3 regions of the Pseudomonas paraveronii genome follow, and region 2 is predicted to be linked to each of the others. Evidence: predicted binding sites of a transcription regulator. Region 2 holds the regulator's gene; each other region holds the start of a gene.

Region 1 (4,211 bases), 2.5 Mb from region 2:
TCAGCCCGGTGATCTGGCCGGTAGCATAACCATCGGTGACCGGTGGGTTGCGGTAGCTGGCCGAATTGTACTGGGTGATATCCGCCATGTTGATCGCAATACCGCCCGCATTGGCCGCGGCGCCGTTAGCAGTCCATACACCGTTGGTCACGGTGCCCGGTTTCCAGTTGGAAATGGTCAGGGTGGTGTTGGAGACCGCGCTAGGCGGGGTAACCACACCAGTGAGCTTACCCCCGGTGTCGAACGTCAGGGTCGATGCGACAGGTGCCACCGCGCCTGCGCCACTGATCGGGGTACCATCAGGGTTACGCCCGTCGATCAAGGTGTAGGACTTCCATTGGTTGGAGTCCGTCTTCACCAGGTACTGCACCATCGGGTGAGCGTTGCCTTGGGTGTCGTACAAGGTGGTGCTGTACTGGGTGGTGAAGGTCTTGGTGTCGGTTGGGTTGAATGGCTTGGCCACCTGGTCGATCACCGGCTCCGAGGAGTTCAGGTTACTGCTGGAATCGACGGTGCTGGAGGCTTTTGGCGGCAGGTTCGACAAGTTGAGTTGCAGGTCGACCAAGCCACCCTTGACGATCTTGCCGTTGTCATCCGCCGCGTAGCCCTGCAGGCGCGAAGTACCGGTGTTGTTGGTGATATAGCCGTCTTTGTCCGAACGGAAGGCACCACTACGGGTGTATTCCAGCGAACCGTCGCTGCCCTTCTGTACGAAGAAGCCACCGCCCTGGATTGCCATGTCCAGGATGCCGCCACTGTTGTTGACATCACCCTGGGTGAATTGCTGAGACACCGCCGCCAGGTTCACACCGTTACCGATGCTGTTCTGGCCGGTGCCCAGTTTGGACGCCGCGTAGATATCCGAGAATTCCGCACGGGACGATTTGAAGCCAGTGGTCGCGACGTTGGCGATGTTGTTGCCGGTCACGTCCAGTTGTTTGTTGGCCGCATAGAGGCCGCTAAGGCCGATGTTAAAAGACATGTTTCTCTCCCTCTGCCGTATTTAGCCGGCTCTATGTACCGATAGTCTGAATTTGCGACAGCTTGACGCTGCCCATGCCGCCTGCAAGGTTGAGCAGCATTTCGCCGCCGGTCTGGCTCAGGGTCACGCTGTTTACCGTGGCTGGCAGCGAAGTCGCCAGTGCCACCGAGTCGCCCGCGTCATTCTTGGTGGTGGCCGTAAAGGTGTAAGTCCCGGGGGCGGCGACCTCACCAGCGGCGTTCTTGCCATCCCAGATGAAGTCGGAACTCCCTGCGCTCTGAGCACCCATCTCAAGGGTGCGCACCACGACGCCGTCTTTGTCGGTGATCTTGATCGAGACGTTACCCGTTGCCGCCGTCACCGCGACCGAGCCGGTCATGCTCTTGCTGGTATCCACCAGCGCCTTGTCGGTCTGGGTAATAATCGAGCGACCGACCAGCGACGAAGCCTGCAGCGCTTGCGACGAGCTGTAGTTGCTGGAGATGTTGTTTACCGAATCATTCAGATTGTTGATGCCTTCCAGGCTGCTGAACTGCGCCAACTGAGACACGAACGCACCGTTGTCCTGGGGCGACAGCGGGTCCTGGTTTTTCAGCTGGGTCACCAACAGTTGCAAGAACGCATCCTTGCCCATCGACTGGTTGCCCGTTGCCGCCTTGGTCGCGGCGCTGATGCTGCTGTTGTCCGTCGCAGTCTTGACCTTGCTATTGAACAGGTCCTGGACTGCCGTGTTGTTCGTCGTATCAACAATGGCCATTGTTTGGCGCCCCTTATCACTGACCCAGGGTCAGGACCTTCTGCATCATGGTTTTGGCGGTATTCATCATTTCCGCGTTGGTCTGGAACGAGCGGCTGGCAGAGATCATGTCAGCCATTTCCTCGACCACGTTGACGTTCGGGTAGTACACGTAGCCTTTTTCGTTCGCCGCAGGGTGATTAGGCTCATAGCGCGCTTCCAGATTGCTCTGGTCTTCAACCACGCCGAGTACCTGCACGCCTTGCCCGGCAGCGTCCTGATTCTGGAACAGCGAATCGCCGCCGCTGCTCTGGCCGCCCTGAAACATGGTGGCAAACACCGGGTGACGGGCGCGGTAGGTCTGGTCAATGCTCGAAGACACGGTCTCGGCGTTGGCGATGTTACTGGCGACGGTGTTCAAACGCGTGGTCTGCGCGCTCATGCCACTGCCGGCAATATTGAAAACACTGGCTAGGGACATGGCTTACTCTCCACGCAGGGCTGACATCAGCCCTTTGAATTTGCTGTTGAGCAGGGTGAAGCTGGCCTGAAAGTTCACCGAGTTCTCGGCGTAGGCCGATTGCTCCAACTGCGCGTCGACGGTGTTCTGGTCGATCGATGGCTGCATCGGGGTGCGATACAGCAGCGACTCGTCACCACTGCTCAGGCCTTGCGCTTCGATATGACGGCTGTTGGTCATATTCAAGGCGAAGGTGCCGTTCTTGGTCTTGTCCTGCTGTGCGGCGAGCACGGCGGAGAAGTCCAGGTCCCGAGCCTTGTAGTTCGGGGTGTCGGCGTTGGCAATGTTGTTGGCCAGGACTTCGGCACGCTGGGCGCGAAAGCCCAGGGCTTGTTCGTGGATACCGAGCGCTTTATCGAAGCTGATGCTCATGGCGGAAACCTTTAGGCTGACCTGCTGTTCGTTAACAGGGTTATAGCAAGGTGCATGCCAATCTGGTGGAACCCCATATATCAAGGGTTTGCGGGGAGATTGCCGGCGGCAATGCCAGAAAAGCGGCAAGCGGTTTCCGCGTGGCGCCAGTAAAGCGGCAATCGCGGTTGCCGCTATTGGGAAGTTTGCCGCGCAAACAAATGTGGGAGGGGGCTTGCCCCCGATAGCGGTGGTTCAGTCATAGATACTGAGACTGACACACCGCTATCGGGGGCAAGCCCCCTCCCACACTTTGACTGCGTGCGACTTACTTGGCCTGGTAAATGATCCCTGGACTGCACTGCACCATCTGGAAATGATCCGGCAGGCCGTTCAGCGCCTCGGATGCACCGAGGAACAGATAACCACCGCGCTTGAGCGTGCCGTGGATGCGCAGCAGGATGTCTTTCTTCACTTCGGCCGAGAAGTAGATCAGCACGTTGCGGCAGAACACCATGTCGAACTTGCCCAGGCTGGCGTAGCTGTCGAGCAGGTTGAACGAGCGAAACTCCACCCGACTCTTGATCGGCGCCTTGACCGCCCAACGCCCCGCGCCTTTCGGATCGAAGTAACGCTGCAGGCGTTCCGGGGACAAACCGCGGCCCAGCGCCAGGCTGTCGTACTCGCCGGTCTTGCAGTTGGTGAGCATGGTGCCGGACAAATCGGTGGCGACAATTTGCGCACCGGCCTTCAACTGGCCCATGTTGGTCCGCTCGAACTCGTCGATGGCCATCGAAATCGAGTACGGTTCCTGCCCCGAGGAACAGGCTGCCGACCAGATCCGCAAACGCTGACCCGGGCTGGCCTTGATCGCCTCGGGCAACACTTTGCTCTTGAGTACCTCAAAGGGATAGGTGTCGCGAAACCACAGGGTTTCGTTGGTGGTCATGGCATCGACCACCATTTCCTTGAGCCCACTGCGCGGCTGGCTCTGAATCCGTTGGACCAACTCACCGAGGGACTTGATGCCCTGCTGTTCCATCAGTTTGTTGAGACGGCTGGATACCAGGTACTGCTTGTTTTCACCGAGCAATATGCCACAGGCTTTTTCCAGGAAGACCCGGAACTGTTCGAAATCCAAATTACCCGTAGACAATGATACCGCCTCTTAAATCGTGTGACCGCCAGGGAAATCCCCCTAGCCGTGATCTGCTGCCTTGATCCGGTCGACTACCCGGGATGCCAGGTCATCAGGGCGGAATTTAGCCAGGAAGTCGTCAGCACCGACCTTCTTGACCATCGCCTGATTGAATACGCCCGACAACGAAGTATGCAGGATGATATGCAATTTTTGCATGCGTGGATCGTTACGTATCTCAGCCGTAAGGGTGTAACCGTCCATTTCCGGCATCTCGATGTCGGAAATCATCATCAAAAACTCTTCTTCCGGCTTCTTGCCTTCATCCACCAGCTTGCGCAGGTAATCCAGCGCCTGGCGGCCATCATTGAGCGCCACCACCTCAACGCCGATGGTTTGCAGGCAACGGGTTACCTGTTTTCGCGCCACCGAGGAGTCGTCCACCGTCAGCACCCGCAGCGAGACCGCCTTGTGCGCCGTTTCG
Region 2 (4,211 bases):
GGCGCTGGCGGCGTATCGACTGGCAAGGGAATGAAAGCGTATTTGAAAGAAAGCAGGATACACCTGCTATCGAACGTAAGAGGACAGTATGAGGCTCGTTAAAACCCTCCCTATTTTGCTCGGTCTGGGCGCAGCACTGGGAAGCGTGAGCGCCTGGGCTCTGCCGAACGATAGCCAGCAACCGATCCACATTTCGGCCGACGATGCACAGCTCGACGACAAGCAAGGCGTCGCGACCTACACCGGCGGTGTGATCATTACCCAGGGCTCGATGAAGATCACCGGCAACACGGTGACGCTGACTCGCACCCCCGCTGGCGACATCGACGTCGTGACTTCCGTGGGCAACCTGGCTTACTTCGAACAGAAGCAGGCGCCCGCCGATACCGCACCAATGAAGGGCTACGGTAAAACCATCCAGTATCACGCCCAGCAAAACCGCATCGTGCTGCTCGACCAGGCCAAGGTACTGAGCCCCGACGGCAACTCCACGGAAGGTGAGAAAATCACCTATGACACCGTGAAGCAGGTCGCCAACGCCGGTCGTGCCAACGGCACCAAGGTCACCGCACCACGCCCACGTATCGACATGGTTATCCAGCCGAAGAAGAAGGCCGAGTAATGGCAACCCTGAAAGCCCAGCATCTGGCCAAGGCCTATAAAGGCCGTCAGGTCGTGCGCGACGTCAGCCTGTCGATCGAGAGCGGCCAGATCGTCGGCCTGCTTGGCCCCAACGGTGCCGGCAAGACCACTTGCTTCTATATGATCGTCGGCCTGGTTCAGGCAGACCAGGGTCGCGTGTTGATCGACGACCTGGACGTCAGCCACCAGCCGATGCACGGCCGTGCGCGCGCCGGTATCGGCTATCTCCCCCAGGAGGCGTCGATCTTCCGCAAACTGTCGGTCGCCGATAACATCATGGCGATCCTCGAGACCCGTAAGGAACTCGACCGCGACGGCCGCCGCAAGGAGCTGGAAAGCCTGCTGCAGGAGTTCCACATCAACCACATTCGCGACAACCTCGGCATGAGTTTGTCCGGTGGTGAACGTCGCCGCGTGGAGATTGCCCGCGCACTGGCCACTGCGCCGAAGTTCATCCTGCTGGACGAACCTTTTGCCGGTGTCGACCCGATCTCGGTTGGCGACATCAAGCAGATCATCCATCACCTCAAGGCCAAGGGCATCGGTGTACTGATCACCGACCACAATGTCCGCGAGACCCTCGATATCTGCGAAACTGCATATATCGTCAACGATGGGCAACTGATCGCAGAAGGCGATTCGGCCACTATCCTGGCCAACGAACTGGTCAAGGAAGTGTATCTGGGCCACGAGTTCCGCCTGTAAGCCTGCCTTTAGAAAATGGCGGTGGCAGGCCGTTCGCCAAGGTGCGCGGGAGTCAATGAAAACCTCCGGATTTTTATTGTTACCGCGCTCTAGGCAAAGCCCCCGATATCAGGCATATAATTTGCTTATGTTTGGCGCTCACGCGCCCTGTCGTGGATGGCGCATTGCGCCGGCGAATAAGGTGTTAAGCCCCTGCCATGAAACCATCGCTAGTCCTGAGAATGGGCCAGCAGCTGACGATGACACCGCAGCTGCAACAGGCCATCCGCCTGCTCCAATTGTCGACACTGGACCTGCAACAGGAAATCCAGGAAGCCCTGGAGTCCAATCCGATGCTCGAACGCCAGGAAGAAGGCGACGACTTCGATAATGCAGACCCACTGGCCGACAACGTCGAGCAAAAACCCAATTCCGACGTGCAGGAACCCTCTTACCAGGAAACCGCCCCTACGGTGGATAACCTGGAGGAAGGCGAATGGAACGAACGCATTCCCAACGAACTTCCCGTGGACACCGCCTGGGAGGACGTCTACCAGACCAGCGCCAGCAGCCTGCCGAGCAATGATGACGACGAGTGGGATTTCACCACCCGCACCTCTGCCGGCGAGAGCCTGCAGAGCCACTTGCTGTGGCAATTGAACCTGGCACCGATGTCCGACACCGATCGCCTGATCGCCGTGACCCTGATCGACTGCATCAATAACCAGGGTTATCTGGACGAGACGCTCGAAGAGATTCTCGAAGCCTTCGATCCGGAACTGGACATCGAGCTGGACGAAATCGAAGCCGTCCTGCACCGCATCCAACAGTTCGAGCCCGCCGGCATTGGCGCACGCAACCTCAGCGAGTGCCTGTTGCTGCAATTGCGCCAACTGCCCGCCAAGACCCCTTGGCTCGCTGAAGCCCAACGCCTGGTCACCGACTACATCGACCTGCTGGGCAGCCGCGACTACAGCCAACTGATGCGCCGCATGAAGCTCAAGGAAGACGACCTGCGCCACGTCATCGAGCTGGTGCAAAGCCTCAACCCGCGTCCGGGCTCGCAGATCGAGTCCAGTGAAGCCGAATACGTCGTCCCCGATGTGATCGTGCGCAAGGACAACGAGCGCTGGCTGGTGGAACTGAACCAGGAATCGGTGCCGCGCCTGCGGGTCAACCCGCAATATGCCGGTTTCGTGCGTCGTGCCGACACCAGTGCCGACAACACCTTCATGCGCAACCAATTGCAGGAAGCGCGCTGGTTCATCAAGAGCCTGCAAAGCCGCAACGAAACCCTGATGAAAGTCGCCACCCAGATCGTCGAGCACCAGCGCGGCTTCCTCGAATACGGCGACGAAGCGATGAAACCCCTGGTTCTGCACGACATCGCAGAAGCGGTGGGCATGCACGAATCGACGATTTCCCGGGTGACGACGCAAAAATTCATGCATACCCCACGGGGTATATATGAGTTGAAGTACTTTTTCTCCAGCCACGTCAGCACCTCCGAAGGCGGCGAATGCTCGTCCACGGCGATCCGCGCGATCATCAAAAAACTGGTTGCCGCGGAAAATCAGAAAAAGCCGTTGAGTGACAGCAAGATCGCTGGTTTACTGGAGGCACAAGGCATTCAGGTCGCCCGTCGAACCGTCGCCAAGTACCGCGAGTCCCTTGGGATCGCGCCTTCCAGCGAGCGTAAGCGTTTGATGTGACGGGCAGGCCATAGCGTTCCAGTGGCGGGTATTCCGACCCGCCGCTTTATGCACTGGCAACGAAGGAGAAGCTGTATGCAAGTCAATATCAGTGGACACCAGCTGGAAGTGACCGACGCGCTGCGCACCTATATCGGCGAAAAACTCAAACGAATTGAGGGGCATTTCGACAAGATCACCAACGTGCAAGTGATTATGACCGTCGAAAAGCTGAAGCAGAAAATCGAAGCCACCTTGCGTATACCCGGCGGAGAAGTCGTCGCCAATGCTGAGCATTCTGATATGTATGCCGCCATTGACGATCTGACCGACAAGCTGGATCGCCAAATCAAAAAGCATAAGGAAAAGCAGCAGAGCCTTCTTCAGGGCACCGGCCGCTAACACTCCCCACCCATGATCCGACTTGAAACCATCCTGACCCCCCGCCGTTCCCTTGTGAACGCGCTGGGGGGCAGCAAGAAGAAAACCCTCGAAGAGATTGCCGACCTAATCAGCCGAGAAGTGCCTGGACTGGTGAAGCAAGACGTCTACGAGGCACTGATTGCCCGTGAAAAACTCGGTTCGACCGGTTTTGGTAACGGCATCGCCATTCCCCACTGCCGTCTCAAAGGCTGCGAGACACCTGTCAGCGCCCTGCTGCACCTGAAAGCTCCCATCGATTTCGACGCCATCGACGGTGCCCCGGTCGACCTGCTGTTTGTGTTGCTGGTCCCGCAAGCCGCCACCGATGCACACCTGGAACTGCTCCGGCAGATTGCCAGCATGCTCGACCGCAAGGAAGTACGCGACAAACTGCGCAGCGCCAGCAGCAATGAGGCGTTGTATCAGGTTGTCCTGGATGAACAAAACGGGCATTAATCATGCGTTTGATCATCGTCAGCGGCCGTTCCGGCTCAGGTAAAAGCACCGCCCTCAATGTTCTTGAGGACAACGGTTTCTATTGCATCGACAACCTGCCCGCCGGCCTGCTGCCGGAGTTGGCGGAGCGCGCGCTGATCCACACCGAACTGGCACAGCCGCTGGTCGCCGTGTCGATCGACGCCCGCAACCTGCCCAGCCACCTCTCGCGCTTCCCGGCACTGCTCGAGGAAGTACGCGCCAAGCACATTCATTGCGATGTGCTGTACCTGGACGCAGACGAAGAAACCCTGCTCAAACGCTTCTCCGAGACCC
Region 3 (4,211 bases), 1.3 Mb from region 2:
CTTTATCTTCGACCGCTCGGCTCTTATCCCAATCAACGTAATCGCCTAATTGTCCTTTTAGTGTTTTAGGAATTATGCGGCTAGAGGCCGCTGTATAAAAGCGTAATAACTCTGATGAGGGAACTACCAGCCATTGAGTTTTTGGGTCATTAATAACCGGTACCACTACATACAGAGTAGAAAAAAGCTCAATAGCATTTTCTCCGCTGTTTATGCCTTTAATTGGTACCGCGGTGTTTATCCATGATTTATTGAGTTTTATGCTTTCTTTCAGAGATACGGTGCGTGCTTGGCTTGCATCAATCAGAAAGGGCGTGTCGAAAATATCAGGGGTGTGTATGCGCCTTCCTTGTAGCCAGGTTGAGCCGATGGTGAGAATGTGAAGCCATCTTGTGCTAACGGTTACTGAGCATGCACCGTCTAATGATGACTCGGAGTACGGAGCGTCAAGGCCTTTTTCGTTGAGCTTCGAAAAGCAGATTTTAACTTTGGCACCAAGCTGCCCGTTTTCTTTGATGGGGGCTATGCCTTCAACTCGAAGAAGCTCAGGAAACGCTTTAAGTGGGTCGCAAATGAACGGATCCATAGAAGTCGCCATTAACAAATAATGGCGAATATTCGCGCTTTATGGTGGCTATTTGCAATTACTTATGGAATTTACACCGCCGCCCACCAGCGCCGGGCCGGAGGCCGAATGGTGCGGCTGGCGAAACGGCCGGTGGGGCCAATGGCTCAGTGGCGCCAGGCTGACCACGGATTGAATCGCGGCGACTTCCAGCGCTTCGTGTTCACTCAGTGGCGGCAGCAAACCCGGCAGGCGGCTGGCGAGCAAGGTCTTACCGGTGCCGGGCGGCCCGCTGAACAATAGGTTATGCGCGCCTGCCGCAGCGATCAGCAGCGCGCGTTTGGCGGCGAGTTGGCCCTGGACTTCGCTGAGGTCCGGGTAGGGCTTGTTCAAGTACAGCAAACCGTCAGACTTGAAGGGCTCGATCGGCACGTGCCCATTCAGGTGCGCCACCACCTGCAGCAGGTGGTCCACCGCAATCACCTTCAACCCGGACGCCAGGCAGGCCTCTTCGGCATTCGCCCGAGGCACGATCACGCTGCGCCCGGCCTTGCGCGCCGCCAGCGCCGCCGGCAACACGCCTTTCACCGCGCGTACCTCGCCCGAGAGCGCCAATTCCCCCAGGCACTCCACGTCATCGAGCATCAGCGCCGGCACCTGCACGCTCGCCGCGAGAATCCCGAGGGCAATCGCCAGGTCAAAACGCCCGCCGTCCTTGGGCAGGTCGGCGGGCGCGAGGTTGAGGGTGATGCGGCGGGCCGGGTATTGCAGCGCTGAATTGAGGATGGCGCTGCGCACGCGGTCCTTGCTTTCCTTGACGGCGGTTTCCGGCAAACCCACCAGGGTGAGCGATGGCAGACCATTGGCCATATGCACTTCGACGCTGACGGCGGGGGCTTCGACGCCGATCTGGGCGCGGCTGTGGACGATGGCGAGGGACATGCTCATTCCTTGAAAGGGCGGGCCGCTTCCTGCGGTTTTTCAAGGGTAGACGAGGTGGGGAAGAGCGAAGCGGGGGAGGTTTTACAGAACGTATCCGGGGAGTGACGCAGAACGAGTGTGGGAGCTGGCTTGCCTGCGATATAGGCGGTTCGGTGTGTCAGAGGGATCGAGTCGATCCCATCGCAGGCAAGCCAGCTCCTACATTGACCGGGGTTTATTCAGAGGCTGCCGGGGTCAACCGCGCTTCCAGCTCCGCCACCTTCGCCTCCAGGCTTTCCAGGCGTGCTCGGGTGCGGGCCAGCACCACCATTTGGCTGTCGAACTCTTCCCGGCTGACCAGGTCGAGCTTGCTGAAGCCGCTTTGCAGCAAGGCCTTGAACTGGCTTTCGATTTCATTGCGGGGCAGCGGGGTCTCGCCACTGAACAGGCGGGAGGCGTGGCCGCTCAGGGCGTCGAGGAGGTCTTTGGGCGCGAGCATGGGAAATATTCCGGAAAACTGTTGGCGGGCAGTGTATCACGCAGCGTCTATAGTCATTTCCACGACCTCGGGCGCACGCTTTTCGCGCAGGGTGTCGGGCGGTAGCGCACCGTTTTCGTGCGCAATCACCCCGCCAAAAAGCCCCGCAGGTGGGCATAAGTGGGCAAAGGACTGATTTCAATGATTTTTACGGAGCTGGCAAGGTTTCTGCTTAGACGAACATGACCCATGCACTGATGCAGTCGCTGTGACGAATGCAGTGCGCCGACGGATCAGGGGTACAGGTTTCGTCACCAGTGGTTCGCTGGCGTCGTAATGGCAATTGCTCTTGCGACGACGCGTTACAAAGCCAGGCGCTGCGCTTAGACTTGAGACGGGTTTGTTTTCCTGGGGCAAGTCCACCAATTCGGGAGAGAGTTTTCATGAAGCTAGTCACTGCCATCATCAAGCCGTTCAAGTTGGACGATGTACGCGAGTCGTTGTCCGAGATCGGCGTGCAGGGCATTACCGTTACTGAGGTCAAAGGCTTCGGGCGGCAGAAGGGTCACACCGAGCTGTATCGCGGCGCGGAATACGTGGTTGATTTCCTGCCGAAGGTGAAGATTGATGTCGCCATTGACGACAAGGATCTTGATCGGGTTATCGAGGCGATAACCAAGGCCGCCAACACCGGCAAGATCGGTGACGGCAAGATCTTTGTGGTCAATCTGGAACAGGCTATTCGCATCCGTACCGGCGAAACCGATACCGACGCAATCTAAGCCGCCAAACCCAACGCCCCAGGAGAAAACAATATGACTCTGCGTAAATTCGCAGGGCTCGGAGCCCTGTTGTCCATCGTAATGCCAAGCCTGGCCATGGCGGCAGACGAAGTGGCTGCTCCAGTCCTCAATTCCGGTGACACGGCGTGGATGCTCACATCCACCGCGCTCGTGCTGTTCATGACCATTCCCGGCCTGGCGCTGTTCTACGGCGGTATGGTTCGCTCCAAAAATATTCTGTCGGTGATGATGCAGTGCTTCGCCATCACCGGCTTGATTACCATCCTGTGGTTCGTCTACGGCTACAGCATGGCGTTCGACACCACCGGTATGGAAGCGGGTGTCGTCAACTTCAACTCGTTCGTGGGCGGCTTGTCCAAGCTGTTCCTGTCGGGTGTGACCCCGGCCAGCATCACCGGCCCTGCGGCGCTGTTCCCTGAGGCGGTGTTCGTCACCTACCAGATGACCTTCGCCATCATCACCCCGGCGCTGATTGTCGGTGCCTTCGCCGAGCGTATGAAGTTCTCCGCGATGCTGATCTTCATGGGCGTCTGGTTCACCCTGGTCTACGCGCCGATTGCCCACATGGTGTGGGGCGGTCCGGGTTCGTTGCTGGGTGATTGGGGCGTGCTGGACTTTGCCGGCGGTACCGTGGTGCATATCAACGCCGGTGTGGCCGGCCTGGTAGCGTGCCTGGTCCTCGGTAAGCGTAAAGGCTTCCCGACCACGCCAATGGCGCCTCACAACCTGGGTTACACCCTGGTGGGTGCGGCCATGCTGTGGGTCGGCTGGTTCGGCTTCAACGCCGGTTCCGCAGCGGCGGCCAACGGTACTGCCGGTATGGCGATGCTGGTGACCCAGATCGCTACTGCCGCCGCCGCACTGGGCTGGATGTTCGCCGAGTGGGTCACCCACGGCAAGCCAAGTGCCCTGGGCATCGCCTCGGGTGTGGTTGCGGGCCTTGTGGCAATTACGCCAGCAGCCGGCACTGTGGGCCCGATGGGCGCGCTGATCATCGGCCTGGCGGCCGGTGTGGTGTGCTTCTTCTGCGCCACGACCCTGAAACGCAAACTGGGCTATGACGACTCCCTGGACGCCTTCGGTGTGCACGGTATCGGCGGTATCCTCGGCGCAATCCTGACCGGTGTGTTTGCAGCCCCAGCACTGGGCGGCTTCGGCACCGTGACTGACGTGGCAGCTCAAGTCTGGATTCAGTGCAAAGGCGTCGGCTTCACTGTGATCTACACCGCCATCGTGACCTTCATCATCCTCAAGGTGCTGGACATGGTCATGGGGCTGCGGGTTACCGACGAAGAAGAGGCTGTCGGCCTCGACCTGGCGCAACACAACGAGCGCGGCTACAACTTGTAAGTAGGCGAAAAAACATGCCCGGCTTGCCGGGCATTTTTTTGTCTGGCGTTTGTCAGTCATAACGCGTGGTGCCGGTTTTTTGCGCAGCGTATGT

Evidence for each region. Region 2 encodes sigma-54, which starts transcription at its own class of promoters, with help from an activator protein. Its sites were predicted from a motif close to ANTGGCATNNANNTTGCTNT; they were not measured.
Region 1: a site for sigma-54 is predicted at 2,653-2,672, ahead of flgB (flagellar basal body rod protein FlgB). Genes of this name have one in related genera too.
Region 3: a site for sigma-54 is predicted at 2,180-2,199, ahead of glnK (P-II family nitrogen regulator). Genes of this name have one in related genera too.

Annotation. Positions count from the first base shown of each region.
Region 1 is NZ_OY817130.1:4,915,778-4,919,988, forward strand. It holds gene flgE (flagellar hook protein FlgE) at 1-982, opposite strand, end outside; gene flgD (flagellar hook assembly protein FlgD) at 1,014-1,739, opposite strand; gene flgC (flagellar basal body rod protein FlgC) at 1,756-2,199, opposite strand; gene flgB (flagellar basal body rod protein FlgB) at 2,203-2,610, opposite strand; gene cheR (CheR family methyltransferase) at 2,918-3,745, opposite strand; gene U5A08_RS22655 (chemotaxis protein CheV) at 3,788-4,211, opposite strand, start outside.
Region 2 is NZ_OY817130.1:1,039,512-1,043,722, reverse strand. It holds gene lptC (LPS export ABC transporter periplasmic protein LptC) at 1-102, shown strand, start outside; gene lptA (lipopolysaccharide transport periplasmic protein LptA) at 89-622, shown strand; gene lptB (LPS export ABC transporter ATP-binding protein) at 622-1,347, shown strand; gene U5A08_RS04600 (RNA polymerase factor sigma-54) at 1,545-3,038, shown strand; gene hpf (ribosome hibernation-promoting factor, HPF/YfiA family) at 3,114-3,419, shown strand; gene ptsN (PTS IIA-like nitrogen regulatory protein PtsN) at 3,432-3,896, shown strand; gene rapZ (RNase adapter RapZ) at 3,899-4,211, shown strand, end outside.
Region 3 is NZ_OY817130.1:6,165,121-6,169,331, reverse strand. It holds gene U5A08_RS28705 (hypothetical protein) at 1-586, opposite strand, end outside; partial or broken gene U5A08_RS28700 (YifB family Mg chelatase-like AAA ATPase) at 662-1,507, opposite strand; gene U5A08_RS28695 (accessory factor UbiK family protein) at 1,722-1,985, opposite strand; gene glnK (P-II family nitrogen regulator) at 2,408-2,746, shown strand; gene U5A08_RS28685 (ammonium transporter) at 2,780-4,117, shown strand.